One region of the Streptomyces sp. NBC_00370 genome, then DNA from elsewhere that is predicted to be linked to it. Evidence: riboswitches for the same ligand, from Rfam matches in the RefSeq annotation. Region 1 holds a riboswitch; each other region holds the start of a gene.

Region 1 (5,751 bases):
CGTCCCGCCCCCGGCCGGCACCCACCACACCCACGACACCGTCCTGCGGGCGCTGCGCCGGCCGTGAGCGGTCCCTTGCCGCGGCTCAGAAGTCGTCGTCCAGGCTGACCGAACCCTCCACCGCCACCTGGTAGGCGGACGGGCGGCGTTCGAAGAAGTTGGTCAGCTCCTGGACGCCCTGCAGCTCCATGTACGAGAACGGGTTCTCCGAGCCGTACACCGGGGCGAGGCCCAGGCGGCGCAGCCGCTGGTCGGCGACGCACTGGAGGTATTCGCGCATCGACTCGGTGTTCATGCCGGGCAGCCCGTCACCGCACAGGTCGCGGCCGAACTGCAGCTCCGCCTCGACCGCCTCCTTGAGCATGTCCGTGACCTGCTGCCGGAGTTCGTCGTCGAAGAGGTCGGGCTCCTCCTTGCGGACGGTGTCCACGACCTCGAACGCGAAGTTCATGTGCATCGTCTCGTCGCGGAAGACCCAGTTGGTGCCCGTGGCGAGACCGTGCAGCAGGCCGCGCGAGCGGAACCAGTAGACGTACGCGAAGGCCCCGTAGAAGAACAGGCCCTCGATGCAGGCCGCGAAGCAGATCAGGTTCAGCAGGAAGCGCCGCCGGTCCGCCTTGGTCTCCAGGCGGTCGATCGTCTCGACCGAGTCCATCCAGCGGAAGCAGAACTGCGCCTTCTCGCGGATCGAGGGGATGCTCTCCACCGCGTCGAACGCGGCGGCCCGGTCCGCCGGATCGGGGAGGTAGGTGTCGAGCAGCGTCAGATAGAACTGGACGTGCACGGCCTCCTCGAAGAGCTGGCGGGACAGGTACAGCCGCGCCTCGGGCGAGTTGATGTGCTTGTACAGCGTCAGGACCAGGTTGTTCGAGACGATCGAGTCGCCCGTCGCGAAGAACGCGATCAGCCGGCCGATCATGTGCTGCTCGCCGGGGGAGAGCTTGGCGAGGTCGGCGACGTCGGAGTGGAGGTCGACCTCCTCCACGGTCCAGGTGTTCTTGATCGCGTCGCGGTAGCGGTCGTAGAAGTCCGGGTAGCGCATCGGCCGCAGCGTCAGTTCGAACCCCGGGTCGAGCAGGTTCTTCACGACGGTCTCGGTCGGTTCGGTGGTCTCGGTCGGTTCGGTCTCGGTCGTCATTACTGGCAGGCCTCGCAGGACTCGGGGTTTTCCAGGGAGCAGGCGACGGCGTCCGCGTCGGGCGCCATCGGTACGGGCACGGGCACGGGGCCGGGGCCGGGGCCGGGGGCGACGCGCGCCGCCGGTACGTCGGCGCCGGCCGCGCGGGCGATCCGGGTCGCCGGGCGCGAGCGCAGGTAGTACGTGGTCTTGAGGCCCTTCTTCCAGGCGTACGCGTACATCGAGCTGAGCTTCCCGATGGTCGGCGTCTCCAGGAACAGGTTCAGCGACTGGCTCTGGTCGAGGAACGGGGTACGCGCCGCCGCCATGTCGATCAGACCGCGCTGCGGGATCTCCCACGCCGTGCGGTACAGCTCGCGCACCTCGGCGGGCAGCCAACTGAAGCCCGCCACCGAGCCGCTCGACTCGCGCAGCGCCTCACGGCTCCTTGCGTCCCAGACGCCGAGCCGCTTCAACTCCGCCACCAGGTACGAGTTGACCTGAAGGAACTCACCCGACAGCGTCTCGCGCTTGAAGAGGTTCGAGACCTGCGGCTCGATGCACTCGTAGACCCCGGCGATCGAGGCGATGGTCGCGGTCGGCGCGATGGCGAGCAGCAGCGAGTTGCGCATACCGCTCCTGGCGACCCGGGCGCGCAGGGCGTCCCACCGCTCGGGCCAGTTCAGCTCCACGCCGTAGTGGTCGGGGTGCAGCACCCCGCGCGCCGTACGCGTCTGCTCCCAGGCGGGCAGCGGGGCGTACCGCTCGGCGAGCCCGCAGGACGCCTCGTACGCGGCGAGCATGACCCGCTCGGCGATCTTCGTGGAGAGCGCGGCGGCCTCGGCGGAGTCGAAGGGCAGGCCCTTCTTGAAGAAGACGTCCTGCAGGCCCATCACGCCGAGGCCGACCGGGCGCCACTTGGCGTTGGAGCGGCCCGCCTGCTCGGTCGGGTAGAAGTTGATGTCCACGACCCGGTCGAGGAAGGTGACGGCGGTGTGGACCGTCGTGTCCAGCCGCGCCCAGTCGATCTCGCCCGAATCCAGCACGAAAGCGGCCAGGTTGACCGAGCCGAGGTTGCAGACGGCCGTCTCGCCGTCGTCCGTGACCTCCAGGATCTCCGTGCAGAGGTTGGAGGAGTGGACCGTGCGGCCGGGCTCCGCCGTCTGGTTGGCCGTACGGTTCGACGCGTCCTTGAAGGTCATCCAGCCGTTGCCGGTCTGGGCGAGGGTGCGCATCATCCTGCCGTACAGGTCACGGGCCGGGATCGTCCTGATCGCGAGGCCCGCCGCCTCCGCCGCGCGGTACGCCGTGTCGAACGCGTCGCCCCACAGGTCGACCAGCTCCGGCACGTCGGACGGCGAGAACAACGACCAGTCGGTGTCCGCCTCGACGCGCCGCATGAACTCGTCGGGGATCCAGTGCGCCAGGTTGAGGTTGTGCGTACGGCGCGCCTCCTCACCGGTGTTGTCCCGCAGCTCCAGGAACTCCTCCAGGTCGGCGTGCCAGGTCTCCAGGTAGACGGCGGCGGCGCCCTTGCGCCTGCCGCCCTGGTTCACGGCGGCGACCGAGGAGTCGAGCGTGCGCAGGAACGGCACGATGCCGTTGGAGTGCCCGTTGGTGCCGCGGATCAGCGAACCCCGGGAGCGGATACGGGAGAACGGGATGCCGATGCCGCCCGCGTGCTTCGAGAGCCGGGCCACCTGGTGGTAGCGGTCGTAGATCGAGTCGAGTTCGTCGGCGGGGGAGTCCAGCAGATAGCAGGAGGACATCTGCGGGTGCCGGGTGCCCGAGTTGAACAGGGTCGGCGACGACGGCAGATAGTCCAGCCGGCTCATCAGCCGGTAGAGCGCGGCGACGTCCTCCAGCGCGGCCGGGCTGTCGTCCTCGGCGAGCCCGCACGCCACGCGCAGCATGAAGTACTGCGGGCGCTCGATGACCTGACGGGTGATCGGGTGGCGCAGCAGATAACGGCTGTAGAGCGTGCGCAGACCGAAGTAGCCGAACCGGTCGTCGGCCGCCGGGTCCACGAGCTCGTCGAGCCGGTCGGCGTGCAGCGCCACGAAGCGGGCGGTGGCGTCGGCGATCAGCCCCTCGGTGTGTCCGACGCCGACCGAGGCGGAGAACGACACCGCGCCCTGGCCGGCGGCCTCGTCGGCGATGGAACGGGTCAGCAGCCGGGCGGCGAGCCGGGAGTACGCGGGGTCCTCGGAGATCAGCCCGGCGGCGGCCTCGGTGGCCAGCTCGCGCAGGCCCGCAGCGTCCGATCCGGCGTTACGCCCCCGGAGCGCCGCCGCTGCGACCTTGCCCGGGTCGGTGTCGGGCAGATCGGCGGTGAGGTCCGTCAGCGTACGCAGCAGTGCCTCGCCTGAAGCGGCGGTGTGCGTGGCCGGACGGTCTGGCGCGATGGTCACGTGATGCTCTCCCTCGCTCGGATCGGGTCCGGCGGGCAGGAGGCAGGCATACGACGGACCGCACCCAGGGCAGGGCGCACCGCCGTGTCCGCCGGCCCTACCGCGGGGCCCGGGACGTCTCGGCGCCCGGCTCGGTCGAACCGGACGCACCGTCGGCAGGTCTTCGGACTCGCGGGTACGACAAAGCGCACCACAGCACACCGTTGCGGGACAGTTCCGGATTCGCACCGGATTCCCCTGTGTCGACAGCGAGACGAGCATACATCTGGTGGGCGTCTCGGGAGTCACCCCCCACATCTTGTGTCGCATCGAGTTTCGTCTGCCCGCTACGGGATTCATCTCGGCATCACGCTGGATACCGAGCAGCTCAAGGAATGGGTGCGCTGATACGCGCGACGGGCCGCCGGCGGTGCCGGCGGCCCGTTCCCGTGACGGTTTTCTCGGTGGGTCAGTGAGCCGGTTCGGCCGGTGTTGTCAGGGGGAGTTCGGCCTTGACGTCCGGGTCGCCCGCGTCCGCCGTGTAGTCGGACGCCGTCGTCTCGTCGATGCCGTCCGGTGCCTTGACCGCGCGCAGGATCAGGGTGAGGACCACCGTCACCACCACGTTCAGCACGAACGCGGTGAGGCCGATGTAGCCGATCTCGCCGAGCCCCGGGATCTCCTTCGACGAGCCGCCGAAGTGCTTCTGGGTCGGGCTCGCGACGCCGTACGCGGCGAGCGTCCCGTAGACCATGCCGACCGCCCAGCCCGCCAGCAGCGCCCAGCGGTGGAACCAGCGGGTGAACAGGCCGCCGACCAGGGCCGGCAGGGTCTGCAGGATCCAGATGCCGCCCAGCAGCTGGAAGTTGATCGCGACGGTCGGGTCCATCCCGAGGACGAAGACCAGCGCGCCCACCTTCACCAGCAGGGACACCAGCTTGGAGACCTTGGTCTCCTGCGCCGGGGTCGCGTCCGGCTTGATGAAGTCCTTGTAGATGTTGCGGGTGAAGAGGTTCGCCGCGGCGATCGACATGATCGCGGCCGGCACCAGCGCGCCGATACCGATCGCGGCGAAGGCGACGCCGGCGAACCAGTCGGGGAACATGTTCTCGAAGAGCTGCGGGATCGCCAACTGGCCGTTGTCGACCTTGATCCCGGCGGCGATCGCCATGAAGCCGAGCAGCGCCAGCAGCCCCAGCATCAGTGAATACAGCGGCAGGATCGCGGTGTTGCGCCGGATCACGTCACGGCTGCGGCTGGAGAGCGTCGCCGTGATGGAGTGCGGATACATGAAGAGCGCGAGCGCCGAGCCGAGCGCCAGCGTCGCGTACCCCCACTGGCCGGCCTCGGGCGGCGCCAGCGCGCCGCGCGGTTTGCCGGTGGCCGGATTGACCTTCGCGAAGGCGTCGCCCGCCTTGGCGAAGATGTCGTCGAAGCCGCCGAGCCTGATCGGGATGTAGATGATCGCCACGAGAATGACGATGTAGATCAGACCGTCCTTGACGAACGCGATCAGCGCGGGCGCCCGCAGCCCCGACGAGTACGTGTAGGCGGCGAGCACGGCGAACGCGATGAACAGCGGCAGGTCCTTGACGAACCAGTTGGTGTCGTTGCTGCCGCCGATGCCCATCACGTCGAGCACCGACTGGATACCGACCAGCTGGAGCGCGATGTACGGCATCGTCGCGAGGATGCCGGTCACGGCGACGGCCAGCGACAGGGACTTCGACCCGAAGCGCCCCCTGACGAAGTCCGACGTCGTCACGTACCCGTGCTTGTGCGACACCGACCAGAGCCTGGGCAGGAAGGTGAAGATCAGCGGGTAGACCAGGATCGTGTACGGGACGGCGAAGAAGCCCGAGGCGCCCGCCGCGTAGATCGCGGCCGGCACGGCCACGAAGGTGTACGCCGTGTAGAGGTCACCGCCGAGCAGGAACCAGGTCACCCAGGTGCCGAACGACCGGCCGCCCAGGCCCCATTCGTCGAGGCTGTGCTGGTTCTCCGCCCTGCGCCAGCGCGCCGCCAGGAACCCCATGGCCGTGACGGCCAGGAAGAAGAAGATGAAGACGCCGAGCGCGACGCCGTTCACACCGTCCTTCATCGCGACGCACCTCCCTTGCGGGCGCGCTGGTCACGCTGCCACAGCTTGTAGGCGGTCATGGTCAGCGCGGTCGAGATGAAGACCCACAGCAGCTGGTACCAGTAGAAGAAGGGGATGCCGATGAACGCCGGGTCGACCTTCGC
Region 2 (5,751 bases), 3.6 Mb from region 1:
CGGCACGAACCGCCGCCCCGCCTCCCGCGCCACCTCCGTGAGGAACCGCCGCCGGAACGCGTCGCTCTCCAGCGCCCCGTGCCAGTGCGTGCCCCGCACCGCACCCACCCGGCAGCCGTCCAGCGCCCGCCCCTCCCCGTCGACCACGAACGGCTCGCCGCCCCGCACGTCCGCCACGCCGTGATGGATCTCGTACCCCTCGACGGCCTCGCCCAGCGCGTGACCCACCGGCCGGGCCAGCGTCTTCGCCACGGCGAACCGCACCCGCACCGGCAGCAGTCCGAGCCCCGGCACCACGCCGGCCCGCGACTCGACGTCGTCCTCGACCCGTTCGCCGAGCATCTGGTACCCGCCGCAGATCCCCAGCACCGGCCTGCCGTCCGCCGCCCGCCGGGCTATCGCGTCGGCCAGGCCGCGCTCCCGCAGCCAGCCGAGCGCCTTCACCGTGCCGCGCGTGCCGGGCACCACCACCAGGTCGGCGTCGGCCAGTTCCTCGGGCCGGTCGACGAACCGCACCACCACACCCGGTTCGGCCGCCAGTGCGTCCACATCGGTGAAGTTGGACATCAGCGGCACCGCGCACACCGCCACCCGCAGCACGTCCTCGCCGTACGGCGGCGCGACGCGCGACTCGCGTACGGTGCCGTGCTGCGACACCCGCAGCCCGTCCTCCTCGTCGATGCCGAGCCCGGTCCGCCACGGCAGCACCCCGTAGGTGGCGCGCCCGGTCAGCCCCTTCAGCATGTCGAGCCCCGGTTCGAGCAACGACACGTCGCCGCGGAACTTGTTGATCAGATACCCGGCGACCAGCGACTGGTCCGCCTCGCTCAGCAGCGCCGTCGTGCCGAAGAAGGAGGCGAAGACCCCGCCCCTGTCGATGTCCCCGACGATCACGACCGGCAGTTGGGCGGCCCGCGCGATGCCCATGTTCACGATGTCGGTACGGCGGAGGTTGATCTCGGCGGGACTGCCGGCGCCTTCGCAGATCACCGCGTCGTACGTGCTCCGCAGCTCATCGAGGCAGTCCAGCACGGGCTGGAGCAGTTCGGCCTGCCGGCCGCCGTGGTAGCCGCGCGCGCTCAGCTCGCCCACCGGCCGCCCCATCAGGATCACTTGGCTGCTGCGGTCGCCGCCCGGCTTGAGCAGTACCGGATTCATCAGCGCCGTCGGCTCGACCCTGGCGGCCTGTGCCTGCATGGCCTGGGCCCGGCCGATCTCCGCGCCCTCGCGCGTCACGAACGAGTTGAGCGACATGTTCTGCCCCTTGAAGGGCGCGACCTTCACCCCCTGGCGCACCAGCCACCGGCAGATGCCCGCCGTAACGACGCTCTTGCCCGCGTCGGACGTCGTGCCCGCGACCAGCAGTCCGCCGCCCCTCATATCGACCCCCTCCGACCAACAACTCCGGACCGGAACCTGGACCCGGCCCCGAACCCGGCCCCGACCGCGAACCGCCCCACCGCACAGACGCCCAGCGTGAGCCAGGTGACGCGTCGCGACAGGCGTACCGCACGCTCGATGTCGGCCACCTCGACCGGCCGCCCCGCCGCCCCGTTGAGCACCGGCCGGTGCTCGACCCGGCCGCCGTACGCGAGGGTGCCGCCGAGCCGTACCCCCAGCGCACCGGCGAACGCCGCCTCCACCGGGCCCGCGTTGGGGCTCGGATGGCGGGCCGCGTCGGCGCGTACCGCCCGCAGGGCGCCGCGCGGATCGCCACCGAAGGCGGTCGCCAGCGCGGCGGTGAGCCGGGCCCCGGGCCAGCCGGCCACGTCGTCGAGCCGGGCCGAGGCCCAGCCGAAGCGTCGGTAGGCGGCGGACTTGTGGCCGACCATCGCGTCGAGAGTGTTCACGGCGCGGAATCCGACCAGTCCCGGCACCCCGGCGACCGCGCCCCACACGAGCGCGCCCACCACGGCGTCGGAGGTGTTCTCGGCGACGGACTCGACCACGGCGCGGGCCATCTGTCGCTCGTCCAGGGCCTGCGGATCACGTCCGCAGAGCCGGGGGAGCAGCGTACGGGCCCGCTCGGTGTCCCCGGCGCTCAGCGCTGCTCCGACGGCGCGCGCCTCCCGGCCCAGCGATGTGCCGCCCACGACCGACCAGGTGGCTGCCGCGGTCAGGACGACGGACGCGGCGCGCCGGTCCCGTACGAGCCGACCGGCGAGCGCGGCGGCGCCGGTGGCGCCCGCGACACACACCGCCGTGTGCAGGGCGCCCCAGCCCCGGTGGTCGCGCCACAGGACGCGCTCGACGGCGCCTGCGGAGCGGCCGAAGGCGGCGACGGGGTGTCCCCGCCGTGGGTCGGCGAACAGCAGGTCGGCCAGGAGTCCGGCGGTGGCGCCGTAGGCGAAGACCCGCTCGGCGGCTGAACCGCGGCCAGGCATGGCGAAGTGTCCTCACTCAGGGTCCGCGCCCCGGCTCGACGTGAAGCGGCGGCGAGAGTTCCTGGCTCCTGGGCGCTGCGCTCTCCCAGTGACAGTGGCGGGACCGCGCCGGACTCGCACCGGCTTCCTCTGCTTGCCACCGCGGGACCGGCGCGAACCGGTCCCTTTTGGCCTCGGCAGTCCACCACGCTGTGAGAACAGCCGTCAACTCACCCTTGACCTGCGGTCGAGGGTGAGCGGGACGGTGCGGGCAGGGCCAGGGGCCGGGTCAGGCGACGATGAGGAAGATCCCGTACGCGACGGCGGCCGCGCACAGGGCGAAGCAAGCGTACGCGCCGGACACGGCGGTCGCCGAGCCCTGCTTGGAGAGGCCGATGACCCCGAGGGTGAACAGGCCAACCAGCGCGACGGTGGCCACGAGGCTGACCCCGAAGACGGAGCCGAGAGCCGCCCAGTCGATTTCCATGCTGTTCCGTCCTTACGCCGTGGCCGAGGCCGCTGTGGTGGGAGCCGCCGCGGTCGCGGCCGTGGTCGCGGCCCCGGGGACCGGAGCGGGGGCCGGGATGGTGGCCGACAGATCCTGCGGGAGTCCGACGGACACCGGAACCACGTCGTCCGTACCGCCGACCACATTCGTGGCGTCGACGGGCCGGCGACGGGAGGCCCGCCAGATCACCGCGGACACCAGGATGAGCAGCGCGGCGACGACGGCGACGCCCCAGGGGCCCCGTCCGGTCAGGAACTCCGCGCCCGCCGCGACCAGACCGGCCGCGGGCAGTGTCAGACACCAGGCGACGGCCATCCGGGTCGCGGTGGACCAGTGGACCACCCCGCCCTTGCGGCCGAGCCCCGCGCCCATCACGGCACCGGAGCACGCCTGAGTCGTGGAGAGCGAGAAACCGAGGTGGGAGGAGGCCAGGATGACGGTCGCGGCACTGGTCTGGGCCGCGAAGCCCTGCTGCGGCTTGAGGGTGGTGAGTCCGGTGCCCATGGTGCGGATGATGCGCCAGCCGCCGAGGTAGGTGCCGAGCGCGATGGCCGTGCCGGCCGAGACGATGACCCACAGCGGCGGGTTGGACCCGGGCGCCAGCACACCGCCGGTGACCAGGGCGAGGGTGATCACACCCATGGTCTTCTGCGCGTCGTTGGTGCCGTGGGCGAGGGAGACCAGGGCGGCGGAGGCGATCTGCCCCGCCCGGTACCCCTTGGCGGTGTCCTTCTCGTCGGTGTGCCGTCCGATCCGGTACGTCAGACGGGTGGCGGCCGTCGCGGCGAGCCCCGCGACGACCGGCGCCGCGAGCGCGGGGATGAGCACCTTGGTGACGACGACCCCGCCGTTGACCCCCGACGTACCGACGGACATCAGGGTGGCGCCGATCAGGCCTCCGAAGAGGGCGTGCGAGGAGCTGGACGGCAGGCCCAGCAGCCAGGTGAAGAGATTCCACAGGATGGCGCCGACGAGTGCGGCGAAGATGACTTCGGTCCTGATGCCCTGTTCGTTGATGAGGCCGCCGGAGATGGTCTTGGCGACCTCGACCGACAGGAAGGCGCCGACGAGATTGAGGGCGGCGGACATGGCCACCGCGATCTTTGGCTGGAGAGCGCCGGTCGAGATGGTCGTAGCCATCGCGTTGGCGGTGTCGTGGAAACCGTTCGTGAAATCGAACACGAGAGCCGTCGCGATCACGATCGCGAGCAGCAGCGTGAGGTGCTCCATGCCGTTCAGGCAATCGAATAAGAGTGAACGGAAGATGAACTAGGCAGGTATTTGAGGTGTCTCTCCACGGGGGAGGCCACGGACCGCACCGCACTGCCCGAATTGCGGCCCGCCTGACAGGATCTGCGCATGACAGAGCACCGGACACAGCCGCCCCCGCCAGCGTCGCGGCCACGGCCCCAGCCACGCTCGCGGCAACGGACCTCCGTGGACGACGACGCGGTCAGGCAGGCCTGGCAGGACGTCGTTGCCACCGCCCGCAGGACGGCCGCCGAAGGCCTCGTCGTCGGCACGTCGGGCAACGTGTCGGCCCGCGTCGGCGATCTCGTCCTCGTCACCCCGAGCGCGGTGCCGTACGACCGGCTGACCCCCGACGACACCGTAGCGGTCCGGCTCGACGGGGAGCAGGTCGCCGGATCCCTCCCGCCGACCAGCGAACTGCCGCTGCATCTGGCGGTCTACCGCAGCACCCCGGCCGCCGCCGTCGTCCACACCCACGCCGTGCACGCCACCGCCGTCTCCACGCTCGTCCCCGAGCTGCCCCTGATCCACTACATGGCGGCCGCCCTGGGCGGTCCGGTCCGCGTCGCGCCGTACGCCACGTACGGGACGGACCAGCTCGCCACGTACATGCTCGAAGCACTCCGCGACCGCAGCGCCTGTCTGCTGCGCAACCACGGCACGGTCGCCCACGGCGCCACCCTCGACCAGGCGTACGACCGCACGGCCCAGCTGGAGTGGATGTGCCGCCTGTGGCTGACCGCGTCGGCGGTGCCGGGACACACCCCGACGCTGCTCTCCGAGGCGGAGCTGGCCGAGGTGACGGAGAAACTGAAGGGGTACGGCAAGCAGAGCTGACCCCCGCGACCGGCCGTGTCGAATGTCACCGGTGGTCCCCGTCCACTGGCGGGCCGGGCCGACGGTCACCACACTGTGAGGGTGCGCCCGGCAACAGCGACGGCAGCAGCCGTCACCACGATGATCGGTGTCGGCGCGGCCGCAGTCGCGGCCGGCCGGTACGCCAGCGACGCGGCGCTCAAGCCGCCGCCCGGGCGCGCCCTGCCCGGCGACCCCCGACTGACCGTGCACGCGACGGCCGCGGGACAGATCACCCTGACCCGCTCCTTCGCCTCCCTGCGTCCCGGCACGTACGGACTCCAGGGCCCCGGCATCCACGCCGTCGTCGGACCTGTGCTGCCCGACGTGGACCACTCCCCGGACACCGTCGTACGCCGTCTTGAGCGCGTCAGCCACGGCAAACTCACCCCGGGCAGCCGGGTGCGGCTCACCCCGCAGGTGCACAGCGGCGACCCGGCGACCGCCCTCGGCCTCGACCACCAGGACATCGAGATCCCCGGCGAACTCGGCATGCTGCCCGCCTGGTTCGTGCCCGGCCTCCGCGAGACCTGGGTGATCACCACGCACGGCCTCGGCACGACGCGCGAACACCCCCTGAACCTCATGGACTTCCTCGCGGCGCAGCGCTTCCCCGTGCTGGACCTCGCCTACCGCGGCGACGCCGGAGCGCCCAAGTCCCCCGACGGGATCGGCCATCTCGGCGACTCCGAATCGCGCGACCTGGAGGCGGCCGTCCGGCACGCGGTCCGGCACGGCGCGCAGAGCGTCCTGCTGTACGGCTGGTCGACCGGC
Region 3 (5,751 bases), 1.8 Mb from region 1:
CGGCGACAGCAGTGAGATGGCCGACGATGTCTACCAGCCCGACGGTTCCGAAGTGCTGGACGACGAGGGCATTCTCGACACCGAGGACACACTCGTCGACCGTGGCTCCGACCCCTTCGACGAGGGCTGGTCGCCTCCGGAGCGCCCGCTCGGCGTGGAACACACCGGTACCACGGCGGCGGAACAGCACGAGGGCGAGACGCTGGACCAGCGGCTCGCCGAGGAGATCCCGGACCGTACGGACGACGAGGACCCCGACTGGGACGGCATCGGCGATCTGACGCCGGGCGAGGGCGAGGCCCTGGACGACGAGGTCGGGGACGCCAGGGCGGGCCGCCTGGTGGCGCCCGACGAGGGCGCCCACGAGGACGCGGAGAAGGACATGATCGCCAGCGACGTCGGCATCGACGGCGCGGCCGCCTCGGCCGAGGAGGCCGCGATCCATCTCGTACCGGACGCCGACGACGACTGAGCACGGCCGACGGCCGAGCGGCGCCGCCGCTGTACGGCCGGCACGGTTTGGCGACGACCGGCCCGCTTCGTGCGGGCCGGTCGCGTGCTCCCGGGGCGGGTGTCGGCCCCGGGACGCGGTCAGACGAGCGCCGCGGCCGGTTCCCGCGCGGGGAACGGCGCGAGCACCGGAAGGAACTCCCGGTCGGGGCCGGGGTGCCGCTGGGCCGCGCCGACCAGGGTGAGCGGGATCGTGGGCACCCGCAGGACGCTCTGCGGAGCCTCCACACTGCGGGTGAACCAGATGACTTTGCCCTCGGCGGTGGCGCAGGTGCCCCAGCTGTCGCTGACAGCGGCGACGCGGGCGAGGCCCCCGCCGCCGGCCGTCAGCAGCCGGGGCATCCTCGGCCCGTTGTCCTCGACGGACGTCGTGAGATGACGTCCGGTCCAACGCAGTTCCACAATGCACCTGTTGTCGTCGCCAACGTGACGGTGGACATTGGTCAGCAGTTCGTCGATGCCCTGGGAGACGGGTGCGACGTGCAGGTCGAGTTTCCAATAACGAAGGTGAGCGGCGACGATGCGCCGGATCTGCGATACGCGCTCCGCGGAGGCGTGCAATTCCACCTCGTAGTGCCGGTCGAGTGGAACTGTCATGTTTGAGGCTCCTCACAGAGAGGCCCACATGCTTCACGGCGTTGTGCCTACGGCGTAGCAACGACCCCCGAACACGAAGCGTGAGCAACAGCCACTTCTGGGTCACCAACAGACTGACCCCGTTGCGCCGGATGCGCAACACAAGCGGCTGTCGCCCCGCCGTCGGCCCCGTCAGCGGTGGCTTTCCAGCCGCAGCGTGACTTCCTCCTCCTGGTCGCCCGCCGCCGTACCCACGACCCGTACGGAGAAGGCGGAGGTGAGCGCCGCGTGCAGGGCGTCCACCGCCTTGTGGCCGCCCTGGAGGGTGGCGGTGACGGGCGAGGACAGCTCGGCGGGCGCCGCCTCGCCGCGTACGTCCGCCACGTCGAAGGTGGCCGTCCAGACGGCCTGCCGGTCGGCCGGCACGTCCTGGGGTACGTCGTCGGCGGCGCGGTCGGAGGCGAAGGCCGTGCCGAGGACCGCGAACACCGTGTGGGCGTCCTCCTTGGCCTGTCCGCCGAGTTGCACCGCGACCTCGGTCGCCGACTGTTCAGCGTTGCTCATGGGGTTGTTCCTCTCTGCGCCGAAGCTGTACGTGGAAGCCTGGGAAGGGATCGCTCCCAGGCTCTCCCCCGGGCCGTCGGAGTGCGACCGGAACCGGTCGGCCGGATGAAGCGCCGGCGGCCCGGGTACCCGCTGGGCAGCGGGCCAACCACCGGGCGCCCCGACGGGCCACGGCAGCTGTGTGCCCGTCAGGGCCGGGGGTACACGGTCGGCATGACCGTCGCCAAGACCAGCGTCCTCGTCCTCGACTGTGCCGAACCCGCCGACCTCGCCGAGTTCTACGCCACCTTCTTCGAAGCGGAGATCAAGATCGGTACCGACCCGGACTTCGTGGAGATCGTCGGACAGTCCGGCGTCCATCTCGCGATCCGCAGGGACCACGGCTACGCGCCTGCCAGCTGGCCCCGGCCCGAAACCTCTCAACAGGCCCATCTGCGCATCATGGTGGCCCGCGAGGACATCGACGAGGCGGAGCGTGAGGCGATCAGCCTCGGCGCACGCCCGCTGGACACCAAGGACAACGGCGGCCCGCGCGACACGCGCGTCTACTCGGACCCGGCGGGGCACTCCTTCACGCTGGCCGTCCAGCCGTAACGACGATGTCCGGCGTCCCGCCGTGGCGGGGCGCCGGACAGAGCCGGTCCGGGGTACAGGCTGCCTCGCGGAGGACTCAACCGCCGAACTGCTGGATGAACGCCTCGCAGAACGCCTTCAGATCGTCCGGCTTGCGGCTGGTGATGAGCGGGCTGGGCGCGGCGGTGCAGACCTTGACCTGCTCGTCCACCCAGGTACCGCCGGCGTTGCGGATGTCGGTCCGCAGGCTCGGCCAGGACGTCAGCGTCCTGTTACGCACCACATCGGCCTCGATGAGCGTCCACGGGGCGTGGCAGATCGCCGCCACCGGCTTGCCCGCGTCGAAGAACGCCTTCACGAAGGCCACCGCCGCGGGATCCGTCCGCAGCGCGTCGGGGTTGGCGACACCGCCGGGCAGCACGAGACCGTCGTAGTCCTCGACGGAGCTCTGCGCCACCGTCCGGTCGACGGGGAAGGTGTCCGCCTTGTCGAGGTGGTTGAACGCCTGCACCTGGCCCGGCGCGGTCGAGATCAGCTCGCGCTCGCCGCGCGCCTCCCCCACCGCCTTCCAGGGTTCGGTCAGCTCGACCTGCTCCACGCCTTCGGGAGCAACGAGAAATGCCACTCGCATCCGGATCACGTCCTTTCTCGTCATGTACAGCTGTGTTCGTCTGCCCGACGACGGGCGCCCGACACGCAGGCGGCCCGTGGACCGAGCCGGCCGGCCCCGCACGATTCTTACCGGAATGTGCCGGGCGGGCATGTCGAGTGACGCCGGGGGCTGCCGGGCGGCGTCAGGCGGGCGTCAAAGCCGCACGCGGTCGCGTCAGCCGTCCGTCAAGGCGTGGAGCGCCGGTCCGTTCCGTGCCTAGAGTCACCGCCATGGGACGACGTCGGGCGGGAGGGGCGGCCACGGGGCCCGGCGCCGGCAGCCGGGGCGCGCCGGGCACGGTGTACGACGACCGCTGGGCCGGTGAGGCCCGGCAGGCGGCGGGGTGCGCAGGGGTGTTGCTGACCCTGCTGCTGGTGGTCGACGGCGCTTCGGGCGATCTGACCCTGCGGCACGCCGTGTTCTGGACCGGGCTCGCCGTGCTGCTGTTCGTCGTACTCGTACCGGCCCGGGTGTCGGCGGGGGCCGGCTGGCTGGCCTCGCGCGGGCTGCTCGGCGAGCATCGGGTGCGTACGGACCGGCTGTTGTCGGTCCGTATGTCCGACGGGGTGGCCCAGCGCCTCGTCCTGTGCGACACGGAGGGCGGCAGGGTCGAGGTCGATCCGCGGGTGCTCGTCGCGGCGCCGCAGCTCTGGTACCGGCTGGAGACGGACGCCCTCGGGTCGCTGAGAGACGGCCGGCCGCTGTACGGCGCCGATACGCTCCGCAGGCTCACCGGACGCCTGGACGGCGCGGCGGCCGAGGCGGTCTTCCGCTCGTCCGGCCTGCGCTGAGCGTCCCGGTCCCGGCCGCCGCGGACCGTGCGTACGGCGTGGGCCCGGACGCGGGCACGAGGGGTGCACTGTGGCGTCACGGGGCCGACGGGCGGTACGGTGCCGAGGACATGACGAGGGTGTGACGGAAGTCCGGTGAGAATCCGGCACGGTCGCGCCACTGTGGACCCGCGGTTCGCCGCGGGAAGTCAGACCCGGCACCTTCGTCTCAGGCACCACGATCGGGACGCGTGTTCCCCAGGAGGTTCGGCCATGGCACAGTCTGCCGCCCCCACCACCGGCTCCACAGCCGTCGCACCCATCTCGCTCAAGGCGATAGCGCCCTGGGCGGTCTTCTTCGGCGTTCTGATGCTGTTCCTGCTGTACTTCGTCGGCGCCGAGCAGGGCGCCACCTCTGTCTTCTCCGGCACCGACATCCACGAGTGGGTCCATGACGGACGCCATCTCCTCGGCTTCCCCTGCCACTGAGAGACCGAGGAAATCCGCTCATGAACTCCATATCCGTCAGGGCCCTGTTGGTGCGCGGCATGCTCGCGGGGCTCGCCGCAGGCGTGCTCGCCCTCGTCGTCGCCTATCTGCTCGGTGAGCCGAGGATCGACTCGGCCATCGCGTTCGAGGACTCGCACAGCCACGAGCACGAGATGGAAGTCGTCAGCCGCTCGCTCCAGTCCACCGCCGGACTCGCCACGGGCGTCCTGGTGTTCGGCGTCGCCGTCGGCGGTATCGCCGCGCTCGCGTTCTGTGTCGCGCTCGGCCGGATCGGCGCCTTCGGGCCCCGGGCCACGGCGATGCTGCTCGCGGGCGGTGCGCTGCTCACCGTCTACGTCGTGCCGTTCCTCAAGTACCCGGCCAATCCGCCGTCGGTGGGCGACCCGGGGACCATCGGCAAGCGCAGTACGCTGTATGTGCTGATGATCGTGCTGAGTGTGCTGCTGGCCGTGGCGGCCGTCATCTTCGGCAAGCGGCTGGCACCGCGGCTCGGCAACTGGAACGCGACGGTCGCCGCCGTCGTCGGCTTCGGTGTGCTGGTCGGCCTCGCGTACGCGTTCCTGCCCACCGTCAACGAAGTGCCCAAGGACTTCCCGGCGCCGCTGCTCTGGCAGTTCAGGGTGGCCTCGCTGGCCATCCAGATCACCATGTGGAGCGCCTTCGGGCTGATCTTCGGCCATCTCGCCCAGCGGCTCCTCGCTCCGGAGACCGTTCCGGCGGTGCGCCGCAGCAGTCCGGACGACCGGGTCGGCGCCCCGGTGAACTGAACCCCGACCACCGTCAGAAACCCGCCGGGGCCCTTCCCGGCGGGTTTCTTCGTGAGGAGAAGCAATGGAGTACGTACGTCTGGGCCGGACCGGTCTTGAGGTGTCCAGGATCGTCCTCGGCTGTATGAGTTTCGGCGACCCGCAGTCCGGGTCCCACCCCTGGTCCCTGCCGCTGGAGGAGTCACGGCCGCTGGTCCGGCAGGCCGTCGAGGCGGGCATCACCACCTTCGACACGGCCAACGTCTACTCGCTCGGGTCGAGCGAGGAGATCGTCGGGCGGCTGCTGGGCGAATTCGCCAAGCGCGAGGAGGTCGTGATCGCCACCAAGGTGAACGGCCGGATGCACGCGGGTCCCAAGGGCGCGGGTCTGTCGCGTGCGGCCATCTTCAGCCAGGCGGAGGCGAGTCTGCGGCGGCTGGGCACTGACTACATCGATCTGTACCAGATCCACCGCTACGACCCGAACACGCCGATCGAGGAGACGATGGAGGCGCTGCACGACCTCGTGCGCGCCGGGAAGGTGCGCTACATCGGGGCCTCCTCGATGTGGACGTGGCAGTTCGCCAACGCCCAGCACACCGCCGAACTGCACGGCTGGACGCCGTTCGTGTCGATGCAGGACCAGTACAGCCTGCTGATGCGCGAGGAGGAGCGGGAGATGCTGCCGTTCTGTCTCGACCAGGGGGTCGGGGTGCTGCCGTGGAGCCCGCTGGCCCGGGGCCGGCTGACCCGCGACTGGGAGGACGACACCACCTCGCGTGCGCGCAGCGACCAGTTCGGCTCCACCCTCTACCGGCAGGCGGAGGACTCCGACCGGGCGACGGTGCGG
Region 4 (5,751 bases), 2.0 Mb from region 1:
GGCGAGGCCGTTGTTGGTCACATCGCCGAGGTGGGCGAGGAAGACGATGTTCTCGTCGTCGCCACCGGCCCGGCGCTCGGGGTCGAGGACGTACCGGAAGGACGCCTCGACGGGGACCGGGTGGATGCGGTCCTGGTCGAACATGTACTGCGTGTCGGGCATCACGACGACCGTGAAGCGCGGATTCTCCGGGTCCGGCCGCCACGTGCCGCGCGGTGCGGGGGTCATCGTCGTCCGGCCGTACGGGTCCTCGTCCGGCCGGCCGGCACCGGCGGCGGCCAACGCCGGTGTGGCGCCCAGCAGTCCGGCCGCAGCCGCGCCTGCCCCCACCGCGCCCGCGCCCCGCAGGAAGGTGCGCCGGCTCGCCGCGGCGATGCTGTCGCCGTCGAGATCGGCCGTGCGGGGGCAACCGCAGTCGTCCGCGTGGTTGTCGACCGGTCCGGGTTTGCCGCCGCTGCCGACCGCAGGAGAGCCGTCCATGATTTCCGCTCCGCACGTTGAGAAAGGGGGATTCGAACGGCGTCACGGTACGGATCATGTCGGAACGGCAAGATTGCTCATCGGCTGCGGACTGCCGAACACTCCCCCAACACCGCGGCGGTCAGCGACTCCGACACGCGGGCAGCACCAGGCAGGTCCGGGGCAGACACCCGTGGTGTCCGCCCCGGACCGCTTCCGTCGGTCAGGAGCCCTCGGTGGCCAGTTCGGCGCGGATCTCGCGGGCGGCCGCGACCAGGTTCTCCAGCGAGGCCCGGGTCTCGGGCCAGCCGCGGGTCTTCAGGCCGCAGTCGGGGTTGACCCACAGCCGCTCGGCCGGGATGGCCTCAAGTCCCTTACGCAGCAGGGCCGCCGCCTCTTCGGCGCTCGGCACGCGCGGCGAGTGGATGTCGTACACGCCGGGGCCCGCCTCACGCGGGTAGCCGTGTGCGGCGAGTTCGCCGGCGACCTGCATGTGCGAGCGGGCGGCCTCCAGGCTGATGACGTCGGCGTCGAGGTCGTCGATGGCCTGCACGATGTCGCCGAACTCGGCGTAGCACATGTGCGTGTGGATCTGGGTGGCCGGGCCGACACCGCTGGTGGTGAGCCGGAACGACTCGGTGGCCCAGTCCAGGTAGGCGGCGTGGTCGGCGGCACGCAGCGGCAGCGTTTCGCGCAGGGCAGGCTCGTCGACCTGGATGACCGAAGTACCGGCCGCCTCAAGGTCGTTCACTTCGTCGCGCAGCGCGAGGGCGACCTGGCGCGCGGTGTCGCCGAGCGGCTGGTCGTCGCGGACGAAGGACCAGGCCAGCATGGTGACGGGTCCGGTGAGCATGCCCTTGACCGGGCGGTCGGTCAGGGACTGCGCGTACGTCGTCCAGCGCACCGTCATCGGCTCGGGCCGTGAGATGTCGCCGGCCAGCACCGGCGGCCGGACGTACCGGGTGCCGTAGGACTGCACCCAGCCGTGCTGCGTCGCCAGATAGCCGGTCAGCTGCTCGGCGAAGTACTGCACCATGTCGTTGCGTTCGGGCTCGCCGTGCACCAGGACGTCGATCCCGGCCTTCTCCTGGAAGGACAGGACGTCCCTGATCTCGTTCTTGATGCGCTCCTCGTACCCGGCGGTGTCGATCCGGCCGGTCCGCACGTCGGCCCGGGCGGTGCGCAGTTCGTCGGTCTGCGGGAACGAGCCGATGGTCGTGGTCGGCAGCAGCGGGAGCCCGAGGTGCGCGCGCTGGGTGAGGGTCCGCTCGGGGTACGGCTGCGAGCGCCGCCCGTCGGCGTCGGTGATGGCCGCGGTACGGGCCCGTACCGCGGGGTCGCTGGTCAGTTCCGACCCGGCGCGGGAGGCCAGATCGGCGCGGTTGGAGGCGAGTTCGGCAGCGATGGCATCGGTGCCCCGTGCCAGACCGCGCGCCAGGACGGCGATCTCCTGCGTCTTCTGCCGGGCGAACGCGAGCCAGCGGGCGATCTGCGGATCGATGTCGCGCTCGGCGTCTGCGTCCAGCGGTACGTGCAGGAGCGAGCAGGACGACGAGACGTCGACCCGGTCCGCGAGACCGAGGAGGGTGCCCAGCGTGGCCAGTGAATTCTCGTAGTCGTTGATCCAGATGTTGCGGCCGTTGACGACGCCGGCGACCAGCCGCTTGCCGGGCAGTCCGCCGGCCGCTGCGAGGTCTTCGAGGTTGGCGGCGCCCGACTCGGTGAAGTCGAGGGCGAGGCCTTCGACCGGCGCCTTGGCCAGGACGGCCAGCGCCTCGCCGAGCCGCCCGAAGTACGAGGCGACGAGCAGCTTCGGCCGGTCGGCCGCGCCGCCCAGGTCGCGGTAGGCGCGGGCGGCGGCGTTCAGTTCGGCGGGGGTGCGGTCCTGCACCAGCGCGGGCTCGTCGAGCTGCACCCACTGGGCGCCGGCCGCCCGCAGATCGGCCAGCACCTCGGCGTACACCGGCAGCAGCCGGTCCAGCAGGGTCAGCGGCTCGAAGTCGGCCGCGACGCCGGGCGCGGGCTTGGCGAGCAGCAGGTACGTGACCGGGCCGACGAGGACCGGCCGCGCGGTGTGCCCGAGCGCGACAGCCTCCTTCAGCTCGGTGACCTGCTTGCCGGAGTCGGCGGTGAAGACGGTGTCCGGGCCCAGCTCCGGCACGAGGTAGTGGTAGTTCGTGTCGAACCACTTGGTCATTTCGAGCGGGGCGATGTCCTGATTGCCCCGGGCCATCGCGAAATACCCGTCGAGCGCGTCGGCGCCGACCGCCGCGCGGTGCCGCTCGGGGACAGCGCCGACCATGACGCTGGTGTCCAGAACATGGTCGTAGTACGAGAAGTCACCGGACGGCACCTCCTCGATGCCGGCCTCGGCCAGCTGCTGCCAGTTCGAACGGCGCAGGCCTGCCGCGGTCTCCCGGAGGGCGTCGGCGGTGACTCGGCCCTTCCAGTACCCCTCGACGGCCTTTTTCAGTTCACGGTTCTGACCCTGGCGGGGGTAGCCGTGGACGGTGGCTCGTGCTGCCGCGGCTGCGGGCTTCGCTGTCACGGAACTCTCCTTCGCGAGATGTGTCCTGGTATCCCGGGGACGGGACCGCGGACGCGAAGGGACGGACCAACCGGGCCGCCCGCGAGGCTGTGCCGCCGCGTATGCCGCTCGATGTGTACGCCGACCCGCCCACGAGGTCACCGGGATGTCCGCGCGCGATCGGTCGCGCACGGGCAACGGGCAGGTCTTCGGACTCGTGGGCTCGTCTCGTGAAGGTCACGGGACACCTAATGGCCGTCGCTTCCCAGACCCGGCCGGGTCCAGTGCGTATGACGGCGGTCGTTCCCACTCACCGCTGCGGGGCAGTCCCGGATTCTCACCGGGTTCCCTCTTACGAAGCCCTCTCTGGCGGACAGGGCTCACCAGTCGCACGGACCAGCCTAGAGGGAAGAACGGCCCGCGCGCACCCTCGCCCGCAATCCGGGACCACGTCGGACACCTGGGTGCGCGCCGCTCGGCGCACGCCGGCCACCGCCCGTCACACCCGCGACTTCTCGTCGTAGAAGGCCCGTGACAGCCGTACGCGCACCCGCTGGGCCAGGCCGGTTCTGCGGGTCACGCCGTTGCTGTCCGTCGCGGGGCCGAGCTGGAGCGGCTGCGGCTGTTCGCCCTGCGTCAGGGTGAACAGTTCGGCCGGCGAGAGCCGCTCGTGCACCTCGACGAACTCGCCGTGCGGCAGCCGCTTGACGATGCCGGTCTCCCTGCCGTGCAGCACCTTCTCCCGGTCGCGCCGCCGCAGTCCCAGACAGACGCGTCGGGTCACGACGAAGACGATCACCGGCATCACGAAGAACGCGACCCGCACGGTCCAGGTGATGGCGTTGATGGACAGATGGAAGTGGGTCGCCCACAGGTCGTTCCCGCCTCCGACCAGCAGGACCAGGTACTCACTGATCCACGCGGCGCCGATGGCCGTACGGACCGGCCGGTCGCGCGGCCGGTCCAGCAGATGGTGTTCGCGGCGGTCGCCGGTTATCCATGCCTCGACGAACGGATAGGCCCCGATGAAGACCAGCATCAGCGGGAAGACCATCAGCGGCACGAACACACCGAGGACGAGTGTGTGACCCCAGGCGTTGATCTCCCAGCCCGGCATGATGCGGATCAGTCCCTCGGAGAAGCCGAGGTACCAGTCGGGCTGGGCACCGGTCGACACCTGGTCGGGGCGGTAAGGGCCGTACGACCAGACGGGGTTGATCGCCGCGACCGCCGCGATCACCGCGATCGTCCCGAAGACCAGGAAGAAGAAGCCGCCGGCCTTCGCCATGTACACCGGCATCAGCGGCGCCCCCACGACGTTCTTCTCCGTCCGTCCGGGGCCCGGGAATTGGGTGTGCTTGTGGTAGACGACGAGGATCAGATGGACGACGACGAGCGCGGCGATGATCCCCGGGAACAGCAGCACATGCACGGAGTAGAAGCGCGACACGATGTCGTGTCCCGGGAACTCCCCGCCGAACAGGAACATCGACAGGTACGTGCCGACGACGGGCGTGGAGAGGACGGCGCCGTCCACGAAGCGCATCCCCGTACCGGACAGCAGGTCGTCCGGCAGCGAGTAGCCGGTCAGCCCCTCGAAGAGCCCGATGATCAGCATCAGCCAGCCGAACAGCCAGTTGATCTCGCGGGGCTTGCGGAACGAGCCGGTGAAGAAGTGCCGCATCATGTGCACGAGCAGCGCGGCGAGGAAGACGAGTGCGGCCCAGTGGTGGATCTGCCGGATCAGCAGTCCGCCGCGCACGTCGAAGCTGATGTCCAGCGTGGAGGCGTACGCCTCCGACATCCTGATGCCGTTCAGCGGGGCGTAACTCCCGTGGTACACCACCTCGTTCATCGACGGGTGGAAGAAGAGAGTCAGGTAGACGCCCGTGAGGACGAGGATGATGAAGCTGTAGAGGCAGATCTCGCCCAGCATGAAGGACCAGTGGTCCGGGAAGACCTTGCGCAAATAGGTCCTGCCCAGGCCGTAGATGCCGAGCCGGCCGTCCGCCCAGTCGGCCATGCGCTCACCCGCGGGTGCCTGTCGTGTCGTGCTCATCCGTGTCCCCCAGAAACGGCCAGGATGGACAGTTCCGTCCGGACACATGACGGCGCGGGGGGCGCGGTTGTGACACCGACAGGGCCTGATGTGGCGCAGGACACACGGTCGTTGGCCGCGACGTAGGGTGCGATCGCAGCGGGGTCAGCCAGGAGTCACACCTTCCGTACGGTGACCCCGGCCGCGGTCAGCCCGTCGATCTCGTCCTGCGGGGCGGACCGCTCGGTCACCACGGCGTGCAGCGCGGCGGCCGGGGCGACGAACGCCAGGGCCGTACGGGAGAGTTTGGCGGCCTCGGCCACGGCGATGACCCGGCGGGCCGAGGTGATCGCGGCGCGCTTGATCGTCGCGTCGGCGAGATCGTACGCGGTCAGGCCGTCGGCCACGGTCAGGCCGCAGCAGCCGATGACGGCGGTGTCGAAGCGCAGGGCGGCGAGCGACGCCTCGGCCAGCGGTCCGGTCAGGGCCAGTTCGCCGGGGCGCGGCTGACCGCCGGGCAGCAGCAGCGTCAACTGTGTGCCGCTGGTGAGTTCGTTGGCCGCGTGCAGGGACAACGGCATGACGGTCAGCCGTCGGTGCTGAAGCGCGCGGGCCACTTCCAGACAGGTGGTGCCGCTGTCGATGACGACCGACTCACCCTCCGCGATCATGGTGGCGACCTCGGCGGCGATGAGCTGTTTCGCCTCAAGGCCTTCCTGGGTCCTGA

Evidence for each region. Region 1 has a riboswitch for cobalamin ahead of OHS57_RS25705 (ribonucleoside-diphosphate reductase subunit alpha). Riboswitches for the same ligand answer to the same signal wherever they lie in the genome.
Region 2: another riboswitch for cobalamin. It lies ahead of OHS57_RS09115 (cobalamin biosynthesis protein); the one in region 1 lies ahead of OHS57_RS25705 (ribonucleoside-diphosphate reductase subunit alpha).
Region 3: another riboswitch for cobalamin. It lies ahead of OHS57_RS33370 (CbtB domain-containing protein); the one in region 1 lies ahead of OHS57_RS25705 (ribonucleoside-diphosphate reductase subunit alpha).
Region 4: another riboswitch for cobalamin. It lies ahead of metE (5-methyltetrahydropteroyltriglutamate--homocysteine S-methyltransferase); the one in region 1 lies ahead of OHS57_RS25705 (ribonucleoside-diphosphate reductase subunit alpha).

What each region holds. Positions count from the first base shown of each region.
Region 1 covers NZ_CP107968.1:5,736,311-5,742,061, forward strand. Annotated here, with positions in the region: gene OHS57_RS25695 (class I SAM-dependent methyltransferase) at 1-67, shown strand, start outside; gene OHS57_RS25700 (ribonucleotide-diphosphate reductase subunit beta) at 86-1,138, opposite strand; gene OHS57_RS25705 (ribonucleoside-diphosphate reductase subunit alpha) at 1,138-3,528, opposite strand; cobalamin riboswitch at 3,666-3,790, opposite strand; gene mctP (monocarboxylate uptake permease MctP) at 3,977-5,608, opposite strand; gene OHS57_RS25715 (DUF3311 domain-containing protein) at 5,605-5,751, opposite strand, start outside.
Region 2 covers NZ_CP107968.1:2,100,850-2,106,600, reverse strand. Annotated here, with positions in the region: gene OHS57_RS09120 (cobyric acid synthase) at 1-1,380, opposite strand, end outside; gene OHS57_RS09115 (cobalamin biosynthesis protein) at 1,377-2,384, opposite strand; cobalamin riboswitch at 2,418-2,540, opposite strand; gene OHS57_RS09110 (hypothetical protein) at 2,653-2,850, opposite strand; gene OHS57_RS09105 (inorganic phosphate transporter) at 2,863-4,101, opposite strand; gene OHS57_RS09100 (class II aldolase/adducin family protein) at 4,309-4,959, shown strand; gene OHS57_RS09095 (alpha/beta hydrolase) at 5,041-5,751, shown strand, end outside.
Region 3 covers NZ_CP107968.1:7,523,587-7,529,337, reverse strand. Annotated here, with positions in the region: gene OHS57_RS33400 (DUF5709 domain-containing protein) at 17-472, shown strand; gene OHS57_RS33395 (ATP-binding protein) at 592-1,107, opposite strand; gene OHS57_RS33390 (hypothetical protein) at 1,279-1,650, opposite strand; gene OHS57_RS33385 (VOC family protein) at 1,864-2,244, shown strand; gene OHS57_RS33380 (type 1 glutamine amidotransferase domain-containing protein) at 2,321-2,854, opposite strand; gene OHS57_RS33375 (hypothetical protein) at 3,106-3,666, shown strand; adenosylcobalamin (AdoCbl) riboswitch at 3,779-3,874, shown strand; gene OHS57_RS33370 (CbtB domain-containing protein) at 3,919-4,134, shown strand; gene OHS57_RS33365 (CbtA family protein) at 4,155-4,922, shown strand; gene OHS57_RS33360 (aldo/keto reductase) at 4,987-5,751, shown strand, end outside.
Region 4 covers NZ_CP107968.1:7,723,189-7,728,939, reverse strand. Annotated here, with positions in the region: gene OHS57_RS34245 (LamG-like jellyroll fold domain-containing protein) at 1-480, opposite strand, end outside; gene metE (5-methyltetrahydropteroyltriglutamate--homocysteine S-methyltransferase) at 683-3,007, opposite strand; cobalamin riboswitch at 3,170-3,389, opposite strand; gene qcrB (cytochrome bc1 complex cytochrome b subunit) at 3,486-5,045, opposite strand; gene OHS57_RS34230 (DeoR/GlpR family DNA-binding transcription regulator) at 5,201-5,751, opposite strand, start outside.